DNA from 3 places in the Streptomyces sp. NPDC051211 genome. Region 1 is predicted to be linked to each of the others. Evidence: riboswitches for the same ligand, from Rfam matches in the RefSeq annotation. Region 1 holds a riboswitch; each other region holds the start of a gene.

Region 1 (4,204 bases):
CGCACGGCAGTGAATTCAGGCCGCTCGGCGATATACCCACCCTTTGTATACGGCTCCTGTTAATGCAGGCCGCTCGACATGTTTACGGCAGGTTGCGAAGTCCTCACCGGCCCCCCGCTCCGCAGCCGCATCCGGTGCGCCTCGCCGGCCCGCTCCGCATGCGCGGCCGTCAGCGCCCGCGCCCGTTCCGCGTCGCCCCGGGCCACCGCGTCCACGATCGCCCCGTGTTCCGCCCAGGACTCCGCCGGCCGGGCCGGTGCCTGGACCGCGTACATCCAGGCGACCTTGTGGCGCAGCTGGGTGAGCAGGGAGATCAGGCCGGGGCTGCCGGAGGCCTGGGACAGGGTCTCGTGGAACCAGCCGCCCAGGGCCCGCAGGTCCTCGCCCTGGCCCTGGCGGGCCCGCTCCTGGCCCAGCCGGACCAGGCCGCGCAGCACCTTGAGGTGTGCGTCGGTGCGGCGGCGGGCCGCCCGGGCGGCCGCGAGGGGTTCCACCAGCATCCGCAGCTCCAGCAGGTCGGCCGCCTCCTGCTGGGTCGGCTCGGCCACGCACGCGCCCGCGTGCCGCCGCGTGGTGACGAAGCCCTCGGACTCCAGGGTGCGCAGCGCCTCGCGGACCGGGACCCGGGACACCCCGTACCGGCGGGCGAGGAGTTCCTCGGTGAGCCTGGCTCCGGGCTGGAAAACTCCGGTGACGATGTCGTCGCGGATTGCCGTACACACCGCGTGCGCAGGAATACGCAAGACCGGACCTCCGCTTAATGCTGTCGTCATTGGCGTCAATGCCTCGACTCTATTGCAGCACGCGGTGATTTCCGAGCGCGGACGGGAAACAAATGAAGAAGACCCCGGCTCGGTGAGCCGGGGTCTTCTTCGATGCTGCGGGCAGCCGCACTCAGAGGCTGACGCCGTGCGAGCGCAGGTAGGTGATCGGGTTGATGTCCGAGCCGTAGTCCGAGCCGGTCCGGGCCTCGAAGTGGAGGTGCGGGCCGCTGGAGTTGCCGGTGGAGCCGGACAGGCCGATCTGCTGGCCGGGGGTGACCTGCTGGCCCTTGGAGACGCTCAGCGAAGCCAGGTGGCCGTACTGGGTGTAGGTGCCGTCGGCGTGCTTGATGACGACGTTGTTGCCGTACGCGCCGCCCCAGCCGGCCTCGACGACGGTGCCGAGGCCCACCGCGCGGACCACGGTGCCGGAGGCCGCGTGGAAGTCGATGCCGGTGTGGCTGCCGGAGGACCACATGCCGCCGCCGGCCTTGTACTGGGTGGAGACGTACGAGTCGGCGAGCGGGGAGACGAAGGTGTTCAGGCGCTTGCGCTCGGCCTCGCGGGCGGCGCGCTCCTTGGCCTCGCGCTCGGCCTTCGCCTTGACCTCGGCGATGCGCTTGGCCTCGGCGGCCTTCTGCTTCGCCTCGGCCTCGGCCTGCGCCTTGGCGGCGGCGGCCTCGGCGGCGTGCTGCTGGGCCGCGGCCTGGGCCTCGATGTCGCCGGCCAGGTCGTCGCCGACCACGACGGCGTTGAGGCCGGTGTCCTGGATCGCGTTGTCGTTGTCCGCGGCGAAGGCCGGAGCTGCGAAGGAGCCGATGACACCGGTGGTGGCAAGGGCGGCGATCCCGGCGATGCCGGCGGTCTTCTTGCTCAGACGGCTGGAACCACGGTGCTTACCGGCGGCACGAGTGCCCATGAAAAGGCTGGTCCTTTCCTTCCCTCTCGCCTACCGGGTTAGCTGACGGGTTCGGAGCAGGAAGGTCTCCTACGGTCCCCCTCCTGGCGGAGGCGGCCCGATTCACCCCAGGGACTGATGTGGGTCCCCGGCTCCCCAGGCTCGCGCCTGACGGGGACTCGGCGATCGCTGTCCGGTGCCGCGGGTGCGGCAGTTACAGCTGACGGACAGCGGGACCGACGCTAGGCGGATCATCAGTCAATCGCCAAACAGACACGCCTTTTTGTTGCGTACGCCACACGGCATACAGGCAGGCACTCCCCTTAACCGGACATACGGCACGCAAAGAGGACCTTGGCGGGCAATCCACCAAGGTCCTCTGTTCCTGCAGTCCCCGGAGGTCAGTTGGCGACCACGGTCACTTCACCGATGCCCAGCGCCCGCACCGGCTCCTCGATCTGCGCCGCATCGCCCACCAGGATCGTGACGAGACGGTCCGCCGGGAAGGCGCTGACCACCGCCGAAGTCGCCTCCACGGTGCCGGTTTCGGCCAGCCGCGCGTACAACTGCGCCTGGTAGTCGTCCGGAAGCTGCTGCTCGACCTGGTCGGCGAGGGTGCCTGCGACGGACGCGGCCGTCTCGAACTTCAGCGGGGCGACCCCCACCAAGTTCTGTACCGCCACGTCCCGTTCGGCGTCGGTCAGGCCGCCCTCCGCCAGCGTGCGGAGCACCTTCCACAGGTCGTCCAGCGCCGGTCCGGTGTTGGGGGTGTCGACCGAGCCGCTGATGGCGAGCATGCACGCGCCGGTGGCACCCTCCGGGGCCGTCGGGGCGGTGGAGCGCAGCACCTGGCCGAAGGCGCGCACGCCGTAGGTGTAGCCCTTCTCCTCGCGCAGCACCCGGTCCAGCCGGGAGGTGAGGGTGCCGCCCAGGCAGTACGTGCCCAGCACCTGGGCCGCCCAGACGCGGTCGTGCCGGTCCGGGCCGATCCGGCCGATCAGCAGCTGCGTCTGGACCGCGTCGGGACGGTCCACGATGACGACCCGGCCGGTGTCGTCGGCGGTCACCGGGGTCGCCTTGAGCGCGGGGGCGGTGCCGCCGGTCCACGCGCCCAGGGTGTCCGCCAGGACGGCGTCCAGGTCGGTGCCGGTGTAGTCGCCGACGATCACCGCGGTGGCGGCGGAGGGGCGTACGTGGGCCTCGTAGAAGGCGCGTACGGCCGCGGAGTCGATCCGGGCGACGGTCTCCGCGGTGCCCTGGCGCGGCCGGGACATTCGCAGGCCGGCCGGGAAGAGCTCCTTGGACAGCTGCATGGCGGCCCGGCGCTGCGGGTTGGCCAGCTCGTGCGGGATCTCGTCGAGCCGGTTGCGGACCAGCCGGTCCACCTCGGCATCGGCGAACGCGGGGGCGCGCAGCGCCTCGGCGAGCAGGGCGAGGCCCTTGGGTAGCCGGGAGGCGGGGACCTCCAGGGAGACCCGGACGCCGGGGTGGTCGGCATGCGCGTCGAGGGTGGCGCCGCAGCGCTCCAGGGCAGCCGCGAACTCCTCGGCCGAGTGCTTGTCGGTGCCCTCGGACAGCGCCCGGGCCATGATCGTGGCCACTCCGTCGAGGCCGGCCGGCTCGGCGTCCAGCGGGGCCTCGAGGATGATCTCGACGGCCACCACCTGCTGTCCGGGCCGGTGGCAGCGGAGCACGGTCAGGCCGTTGTCCAGGGCGCTGCGCGCGGGGGCCGGGAAGGCCCACGGGCGGGCCTCGCCGGCCTGCGGCTGCGGGTGGAAGGTCATCGTGACGGCTGCGGTGTCGCTCACTGCTCCGCCCCCTTGCTCTCGTCGTTCTCGCCGTTCTGGGCGGCGGATTCGGTTCCGGCGTCACGGGCTTCGGCGCGGGCGGCCCGGGCGTCGGTGTCGATCTCCGCCTCGACCTCCTCCTCGGTCCCGGGCTCCGCGGCGTCCTCGGGCAGCGGCTCGTAGACCAGCACCGCGCGGTTGTCGGGGCGCAGTCGGGCGGCGGCCACGGCCTGCACCTCCTCGGCGGTGATGTCGAGCACCCGCCCGACGGCGGTCAGCGCCAGCTGCGGGTCGCCGAACAGCACCGCGAAGCGGCACAGTTCGTCGGCGCGGCCGGCCACCGTGCCCAGCCGGTCCAGCCATTCGCGCTCCAGCTGGGCCTGGGCGCGCTCCATCTCCTCGGCCGTGGGGCCCTCGGCGGCGAACCGGGCGAGCTCCTCGTCCACGGCGGTCTCGATGTCCGGCACGTCCACGCCGCCGGAGGTCTTCACGTCCAGCCAGCCCATGGAGGGCGCGCCGGCCAGCCGCAGCATGCCGAAGCCGGCCGCGACGGCCGTCTGGTCGCGGCGTACCAGGCGGTTGTGCAGGCGGGAGGACTCGCCGCCGCCCAGGATGGTCAGGGCCACGTCGGCGGCGTCGCACTCGCGGGTGCCGTCGTGCGGCAGCCGGTAGGCCGCCATCAGGGCGCGCGCCGGGACCTTCTCCACGATCTCCTCGCGGAGCTCCTCGCCGATGGTGTCGGGCAGGGTGCCGTCGCG
Region 2 (4,204 bases), on a different contig from region 1:
TACAGCTCGCGGTGGAGCCGGAGGCCTTGCGCTGGCGCGGCGGGCTCATCATGCGTGGGCTGCGCACCCTTCCGGTTGTCTTCACACCCCGCTAATTAACTGACCGCAGGTCAGCGCTGCGGATCCGCCGGGACGCCCAATGTGACCTTTACGTGATCTGCGCTGCATCGACTTGTGACAAGCGTTCGAGGAGCGCTAGGTTCCGTGACCTCCCCGCTGTCACGCGAAAGGTCCACCCTCATGCGTTCCGGGAACGGCCGCCATCGTCGGCCCCGTCAGGTCCCCGCGATCGTCGTCACGGCCGGAGTGACCGGCTCCGCCCTGGCGTTGCCGCTGCTCGCCGCCACCAGCGCGACCGCCGCGGACACCGCAACCTGGGACAAGGTCGCCGAGTGCGAGAGCGGCGGCACCTGGAGCGCCGACTACGGCAGCGGAGCGTACGGCGGGCTCCAGTTCACCCAGGAGCAGTGGAAGAACGCGGGCGGACTCGACTACGCCCCGCGCGCCGACCTGGCCAGCCGCTCGCAGCAGATCGCCGTCGCCGAGCGGGTGCTGGCCGCGCAGGGACCCCAGGCGTGGGCGATGTGCGCCGAGTCGGCCGGGCTGACCCAGGACGGCCCGGCCGCCGCCGTGGACCCCGGCCAGCCGGGGGCTCCCGAGCCGGAGGCCCTCGCCCCGGTCCGCCCGGAGGAAACCCCGGACGCCGCCGCGGACTACGACCAGGCCGCCCCGGGCGGGGTGTTCACCCCCGGTGTGCCGGTGATGCCCGCGCCGCTGCCGCCCACCGAGCCGACCGCGCCCGCGCAGCCGACCGCGCCCACCGCGCCGGGCCTGCCGACCGCTCCGGTCAGCCCGCTGCCGGTGCCGGGCGACCCGACCGCTCCCGCCACTCCGGGCACCCCGGGCACTCCCGGCACCCCCACCACGCCCGGGACTCCGGGCACCCCGGCGGACCCGACCACCCCGCCGGCCGACCCCACAACTCCGGGCACTCCGGGCACTCCCAGCACTCCGGACACTCCGGGCGGTCCGACGGCCGACCCGACGACCCCGGTTGTTCCGAGCTTCCCCACGGCGCCCTCCACCCCGGCCGGCCCCGGCGTGACCGCCGACCCGACCGCCCCCGCCGCCGACCCGACCGCCCCCACCGCCGAGTCGGGCGCCACTCCCACGGCGGGCACGGAGTCCGGGACCGGACGGCACCGCGGAGCGCCCGCCGTCGAGGCGCCCGTCACATCCGACGCCGCGTCCGGGCCGACGTACACCGTCCAACCCGGCGACAGCCTGACGGCCATCGCGGATGCCAAGGGGGTCGAGGGCGGCTGGAACGCCCTCTACGCCGCCAACGAGCAGGTCATCGGGGATGACGCCGACCTCATCAAGCCGGGACAGAATCTGGATGTAAGCCCGAAATAGGGCTAGTTCGGGCGGCCGGAAAGCGCTCAATGTCCCTTTCGTGCAAGTGAGACATGTGTCTCTTCCGGTCAACTGGCGTGTCCCACCCGTGACCTTCCGCAAATCCGCCCCTCACCTGCGCAAACACCCGTTCGGGGAGCGCAAGTAGGGGCGGTTTCGCGTCCGAAACGCTCGTTGAAGATCCGGGGCAGACCTGTCTACCTTCTGAATCGCTCGCCACCGCGGGCTCCTTCGACCGCATCGCCGAATCCTGCCGGCGGACGGAGGGAACAGTCGTCGCGTCAAGCGCCGAAGGCAGGAGCGGGGGAACCAAGGTAAGTGCCGGGCCCGGCCATTGAGAGATGGTCACGGAACGGCTGGGGGTTAAGCCACGCGCTAGGTCGCGAGGCCGGGCAACTCACTCGCCCGAACCCGACAGCTCACCTCGTAGGCGTCGGTGAGGAGAAGTTCCATGCTGCTTTCCGGCAAGGGCAAGCACCGCCGCGCCTCCAAGGCCACCCGTGTCGTCGCGCTCGCCGGTGTCGTCGGCGCCGCTGCGGCCGCTCCGCTGATGGCCGCGGGCACCGCGAACGCCGCCACCGCCTCGCAGTGGGACGCCGTCGCTCAGTGCGAGTCCGGCGGCAACTGGTCGATCAACACCGGCAACGGCTACTACGGCGGCCTGCAGTTCTCCGCCTCCACCTGGGCCGCGTACGGCGGCAAGGCGTACGCCTCCACCGCCAACAAGGCCTCCAAGGCCCAGCAGATAGCCATCGCCGAGAAGGTCCTCAAGGGCCAGGGCAAGGGTGCCTGGCCGCACTGCGGCAAGGGCCTGACCAACGCCGCGTACGGCGGCGGCTCCACCGGCACCTCGAACGGCTCCGGCTCCAAGGCCAAGAGCGAGACGAAGAAGACCGAGCCGAAGAAGGAGACGAAGCGCACCGAGACCACCACCCGGTCCGAGCGCTCGCAGGCCCCGGCCCCGTCGAAGCCCGCCTCCAAGCCGGCCGCGAAGCCCGCCGCCCCGGCCGCCCCGCTGACCGGCAACGGCTCGTACGAGGTCAAGTCCGGTGACACCCTCGGTGCGATCGCCGACGCCCACGACGTCAACGGCGGCTGGCAGCAGCTGCACGAGCTGAACAAGGACATCGTCCAGGACGCCGATCTGATCTTCCCGGGCCAGAAGCTGAAGCTTTCCTGACCCCCGGTCGAACTCCTGGCACGGCACATCCGCCCGGCGCGTCACCGACGCGCCGGGCGGCGCTGCTTCCGGTGTCGATGCGGCGCCGCCGCCGGCGTCGGTACGGCCCCGGTGCGGCGTCGGTACGGCCTCGATGCGGCGCCAAATCCGGGGCTCTATGTCCCGGAAGGCGGGTATTCGGGCCCTTTTTCGTCCCAGGAGCCGGGCGGTCGGCCGGCCGACCGCCCGGAGCCGGTTAGGCTCTAGACCGGCAGGGCCGTCCCACGGCCCACGCGCCACCGCACACCCAGCGTCACATCCCAGAAGGAGATGCTCGTGCCGTCCATCGACGTCGTCGTAGCCCGGGAAATCCTGGACTCCCGAGGCAACCCCACGGTCGAGGTCGAGGTTGGCCTCGACGACGGCAGCACCGGCCGTGCTGCAGTTCCCTCCGGCGCCTCCACCGGCGCCTTCGAGGCCATTGAGCTCCGTGACGGTGACCCCAACCGTTACATGGGCAAGGGCGTCGAGAAGGCCGTCCTCGCCGTCATCGAGCAGATCGGCCCCGAGCTGGTCGGCTACGACGCCACCGAGCAGCGCCTGATCGACCAGGCCATGTTCGACCTGGACGCCACCGACAACAAGGGCTCGCTCGGCGCCAACGCGATCCTCGGCGTCTCCCTGGCCGTCGCCCACGCCGCGTCCGAGGCCTCGGACCTGCCGCTGTTCCGCTACCTCGGCGGCCCGAACGCGCACCTGCTGCCCGTTCCGATGATGAACATCCTCAACGGTGGGTCGCACGCCGACTCCAACGTGGACATCCAGGAGTTCATGATCGCCCCGATCGGCGCGGAGTCCTTCTCCGAGGCGCTGCGCTGGGGCACCGAGGTCTACCACACCCTCAAGTCCGTGCTGAAGGGCAAGGGCCTGTCCACCGGTCTGGGCGACGAGGGCGGCTTCGCGCCGAATCTCGGCTCCAACCGCGAGGCCCTCGACCTCATCGTCGAGGCCATCAAGCAGGCCGGCTACACCCCCGGCAAGGACATCGCGCTCGCGCTCGACGTCGCCGCGTCCGAGTTCTACAAGGACGGCAAGTACGAGTTCGAGGGCCAGTCCCGCTCGGCCGCCGAGATGACCGAGTACTACGAGGGCCTCGTCGACGCGTACCCGCTCGTCTCCATCGAGGACCCGCTGTTCGAGGACGACTGGGCCGGCTGGAAGGTCATCACCGAGAAGCTCGGCGCCCGCGTCCAGCTCGTCGGCGACGACCTGTTCGTCACCAACCCGGAGCGCCTGGCCCGCGGTATCGAGGAGGGCACCGCGAACGCCCTGCTCGTGAAGGTGAACCAGATCGGTTCGCTGACCGAGACCCTCGACGCCGTCGAGATGGCCCAGCGCAACGGCTTCAAGTGCATGATGTCGCACCGCTCCGGCGAGACCGAGGACGTCACCATCGCCGACCTCGCCGTCGCCACCAACTGCGGCCAGATCAAGACCGGCGCCCCGGCCCGCTCCGAGCGCGTCGCCAAGTACAACCAGCTGCTGCGCATCGAGGAGATCCTCGACGACGCCGCGGTGTACGCCGGCCGCAGCGCGTTCCCGCGCTTCAAGGGCTGAGATAGCTCTAGA
Region 3 (4,204 bases), on a different contig from region 1:
GCACAAGGCACTGCTCATCGCCGACGAGGTGCAGACCGGCCTCGGACGCACCGGGGACTTCTACGCGTACCAGCACGAAGAGGGCGTCGAGCCGGACCTGGTGTGCGTGGCCAAGGCGCTGTCGGGCGGCTATGTGCCGGTCGGAGCCACCCTCGGCAAGGACTGGATCTTCAAGAAGGTCTATTCGTCCATGGACCGGGTGCTCGTCCACTCGGCCAGCTTCGGATCCAATGCGCAGGCCATGGCCGCCGGGCTCGCGGTGCTGTCGGTGATGGAGCAGGAGGAGGTGGTGGCCAACGCCCGGGCGATGGGCGACCTGCTGCGGGGGCGGCTGGCCGCCCTGGTGGACGAGTACGAGCTGCTGCACGAGGTGCGCGGCCGCGGCCTGATGGTCGGCATCGAGTTCGGCCGGCCCTCCTCACTGGGCCTGCGCAGCCGGTGGGCGATGCTGCAGGCGGCCCGCAAGGGGCTGTTCGCGCAGATGGTGGTGGTGCCGCTGCTGCAGCGGCACCGGATCCTCACCCAGGTCTCGGGGGACCACCTGGAGGTCATCAAGCTGATTCCGCCGCTGGTCGTGGACGAGCGGGACGTGGACCGGTTCGTGACGGCCTTCCGGGCCGTCATGGACGAGGCGCACGGGGGCGGCGGCCTGATGTGGGACTTCGGCCGGACCTTGGTGAAGCAGGCCGTCGCCAACCGCTGACGGCCTGCTCCTTGGGTTGCGCGGGTTCCGGTGATTCCGGGGGTTCCGGTGGTTTCAGGGCATTCGGCGCCTTCGAGGCCTTTGGTACCTTCGAGGCTTTCGAGACCTTCGGGGGTGGTCAGTCCAGCAGTCTTTCGCGGAGCCGGCCGAGGGTCACGGGCAGCAGCCCGAGGCCCTCGGTGAGGTAGGCGTCCACGCCGCCCCAGGTCTCCTCGATGGTGTCGAAGGCGGCCGTCAGGTATTCGGCGCGGGCGTCGAAGAGCGGGCCCAGCAGGGCCATCACCTCGGGGGAGCGGGCCTCGGCCGAATCGCTGCTGCGGCGGACCCGGTAGCGGCGGTGCGGGGCGTTGGACTCCAGGTAGTCCGCCAGGATCGCCTCGCGCTCGACGCCGAGGGCGAGCAGGGTGACGGCGACGGAGAGCCCGGCCCGGTCCTTTCCGGCGGCGCAGTGCATCAGGGCCGGCACGCTGTCCTCCGCGAGGGCGTGCACCACCCGGCTGTGTTCGGCGGTGCGGGTGCGGATGATCTGCCGGTACGAGGCCGCCATCCGGGCCGCCGCCCTGCCTTCGCCGAGCAGCTCGCGCAGCTGGTCGAGGTCGCCGTCGCGGACCATCTTCCAGAACTCCTTGCCGTCCGCCGGATCGGAGAGCGGAATGCTGACATTCCGGACTCCCGGCAGTTCGACGTCGGGCCCCTCCAGTGCGTGGTCGGCGGAGTTCCGGAAGTCGAAGATGGTGTGCAGGCCGAGCGAGGCGAGAAACTCTGCGTCGGTTTCGGTGGCATGTGCGAGATGTCCGCTTCGGAACAGTACTCCCGGTCTGACCCTCCGTCCGTCCGCAGTCGACAAACCGCCCACATCGCGGAAGTTGCGCACTCCGGACAGTTCGGGCTCAGTGGACGAAGGGTGGGGTATCTGCTGCGTCACAAGGACTCCTTCGCGTCGGTGCCGCCTCGTGAGCCAGATCATACGGTGACGTTGAGTGGCGGCCGACCGTCGTCGAATTGCCTTGTAGGGACGGGTGTTGTCGGTACGGAATGGACGGAGCGTGACCGGAATTCCATTGATCCATCACTTCGGTGATTTCTTCTGCGAATTCATGGCTTGTTCCATGCGCTCCAACTGGAATACGGTCACCCCGAATCCAGGTGGAACGCCGAATCCTGCCGCCACCTGGAAACCGCACCCGACCATTCATGTGCCCGGCAGGAGCGGGGGAACCAGGTAGGCCGCTTGTCCCGGATCTCCGATCCGGGACGGCTCGGGGTGAAGCCGTGCATCCGCTGTACGGCCGGACATCTCCAGTCCGAACCCGACAGCTCACCTCGCAGGCGACGGAGAGGAATGCGCCATGCCCGGAAAGGGTAAGCACCGCCGCCCCAAGTCCAGCCCGATCACCCGCGGTTTCGTCGCGGCCGGCACCGGCGGCGCGGCTCTCGCGCTTCCGCTGCTGGGTGCCGCCGGCGCGAATGCCGCCGAGCTGCCGGCCGCCCACACCGCGGCCAAGCTGCCGTCCCAGGTGCCCGCCGCGTTCCAGGCCCAGGCTCAGGCTCAGGCCCAGGTTCGGTCCCAGGCCGTGCCCGCCGCCGCTCCGCAGCTGGCTCCCTCCGTCTACACCGTCGTGAAGGGCGACTGCCTCTCCGACATAGCCCAGGACCGGAACCTCGGCGGCGGCTGGCAGCAGCTCTACGCGGACAACCGCGAGGCCGTCGGCTCCAACCCGTCGCTGATCCACCCGGGCCTGCGGCTGACCCTGGGCGGGCAGGGTGCGGCCCCGTCCGAGGCGGCGCCGCAGGCCCAGTCCGAGGCCCGGTCCGAGGTCCCGTCCGAGGACTCCGCCGAGTCCGAGCAGCAGCAGTCCGCGCCGGCCCCGCAGCAGTCGGCGCCCGCGCCGAAGAAGCGGTCCGCGCAGGCCCCGAGCACCTCCGGCAACGAGCCCTCGGCCGCGTCCGCCTCGGAGGACCGGGGCCAGGGCTCCGCCGCACAGGAGCAGAGCGGCGGCTCCGAGGCCGGCGCCTCCACCGGTGCCGGATTCGTCGCCCCCGTCAACGCCCGCATCAACACCCAGTACGGGGCCAGCGGCGCCATGTGGTCCAGCGGCACCCACACCGGCGTCGACTTCGGTGCGACCGCCGGCACCAGCGTCAAGGCGGTCGGCGCGGGCACCGTGGTCTCCGCCGGCTGGGGCGGCTCGTACGGCAACGAGGTCGTCATCCGGCACGCCGACGGCCACTACTCGCAGTACGGCCACATGTCCCAGCTGTCGGTCTCGACCGGCCAGAGCGTCACCGCCGGCCAGCAGGTGGGCCTCGTCGGCTCCACCGGCAACTCCACCGGCCCGCACCTGCACTTCGAGATCCGCACCGGTCCGAACTACGGCTCGGACATCAACCCGCTCAGCTACCTCCGCTCCAAGGGCGTGAGCGTCTGACGGACGCAGGTCCGCCCAGCAGGCCTCCGGGGCCGGGAATCCGAGGGGGACTCCCGGCCCCGGCCCCCTTTCGTCCGTATTCCGTCCGACCGGGTGGCAAAGATCACGGTCCGTCAACCCCTGGCTACGGTCGCGTAGGTCACAGGTGTCGGGGAAAGATAAGTCGTCGTGGCAGGCGACGACGACTCGACGAATTCGACATTCCAGACCATTGGCTCATACGCGGCGATCGGCGACAGCTTCACCGAGGGTGTGGGGGACCCGGGACCGGGGGACACCTTCGTCGGCTGGGCCGACCGGCTGGCCGTACTCCTGGCCGACCGACGCGATGAGCACGACTTCCGGTACGCCAACCTCGCCGTGCGGGGCCGGCTGCTCGACCAGATCGTGGCCGAACAGGTGCCGCGGGCCAAGGAGCTCGCCCCCGACCTGGTCAGCTTCTGCGCCGGCGGCAACGACATCATCCGGCCCGGCAGCGACCCCGACGACGTGGCCGAGCGCTTCGAGGCGGCCGTCGCCGACCTCACCGGCGCCGTCGGCCAGGTCATGATCACCACCGGTTTCGACACCCGCGGCGTGCCGGTGCTGCGCCATCTCCGGGGCAAGGTGGCGACGTACAGCGCCCACGTGCGGGCCATCGCCGACCGGTACGACTGCCCGGTGCTCGACCTCTGGTCGCTGAAGTCCGTACAGGACCGGCGGGCCTGGGACGACGACCGGCTGCACCTCTCGCCCGAGGGGCACACCCGGGTCGCCCTGCGGGCCGCCCAGGTGCTCGGCCTGGAGGTGCCGGCCGACCCCGACCAGCCGTGGCCGCCGCTGCGACCGCGCGGCTCGGCCGAGGTGACCCGGGACAATATCCAGTGGGCGCGCGAACACCTCGTACCGTGGATCGGGCGGCGGCTGCGCGGGGAGTCCTCCGGAGATCATGTGGAGCCCAAGCGGCCGGATCTGCTGCCCCTGTGAGCAGGGGGACGGGCGCCGGTACCGGAATCCTTCGGGGTCGGTGTGCGTTGGGAAGGGCAGACACACCGTAGTACCGTCCTGCACCCACCCTCCCAGGAGGCGCCTT

What was found. Region 1 has a riboswitch for cyclic di-AMP ahead of AB0447_RS26620 (M23 family metallopeptidase). Riboswitches for the same ligand answer to the same signal wherever they lie in the genome.
Region 2: another riboswitch for cyclic di-AMP. It lies ahead of AB0447_RS21170 (transglycosylase family protein); the one in region 1 lies ahead of AB0447_RS26620 (M23 family metallopeptidase).
Region 3: another riboswitch for cyclic di-AMP. It lies ahead of AB0447_RS07865 (LysM peptidoglycan-binding domain-containing M23 family metallopeptidase); the one in region 1 lies ahead of AB0447_RS26620 (M23 family metallopeptidase).

The regions. Positions count from the first base shown of each region.
Region 1 covers NZ_JBFBAV010000033.1:36,883-41,086, forward strand. The annotation lists gene AB0447_RS26615 (GntR family transcriptional regulator) at 60-743, opposite strand; gene AB0447_RS26620 (M23 family metallopeptidase) at 895-1,680, opposite strand; cyclic di-AMP (ydaO/yuaA leader) riboswitch at 1,693-1,854, opposite strand; gene AB0447_RS26625 (pitrilysin family protein) at 2,061-3,443, opposite strand; gene AB0447_RS26630 (pitrilysin family protein) at 3,464-4,204, opposite strand, start outside.
Region 2 covers NZ_JBFBAV010000021.1:34,388-38,591, forward strand. The annotation lists gene AB0447_RS21160 (cytochrome P450) at 1-95, shown strand, start outside; gene AB0447_RS21165 (transglycosylase family protein) at 241-1,416, shown strand; cyclic di-AMP (ydaO/yuaA leader) riboswitch at 1,693-1,864, shown strand; gene AB0447_RS21170 (transglycosylase family protein) at 1,868-2,596, shown strand; gene eno (phosphopyruvate hydratase) at 2,906-4,192, shown strand.
Region 3 covers NZ_JBFBAV010000005.1:90,267-94,470, reverse strand. The annotation lists gene AB0447_RS07875 (aspartate aminotransferase family protein) at 1-703, shown strand, start outside; gene AB0447_RS07870 (tyrosine-protein phosphatase) at 822-1,628, opposite strand; cyclic di-AMP (ydaO/yuaA leader) riboswitch at 1,846-2,048, shown strand; gene AB0447_RS07865 (LysM peptidoglycan-binding domain-containing M23 family metallopeptidase) at 2,053-3,132, shown strand; gene AB0447_RS07860 (SGNH/GDSL hydrolase family protein) at 3,301-4,098, shown strand; gene AB0447_RS07855 (MBL fold metallo-hydrolase) at 4,203-4,204, shown strand, end outside.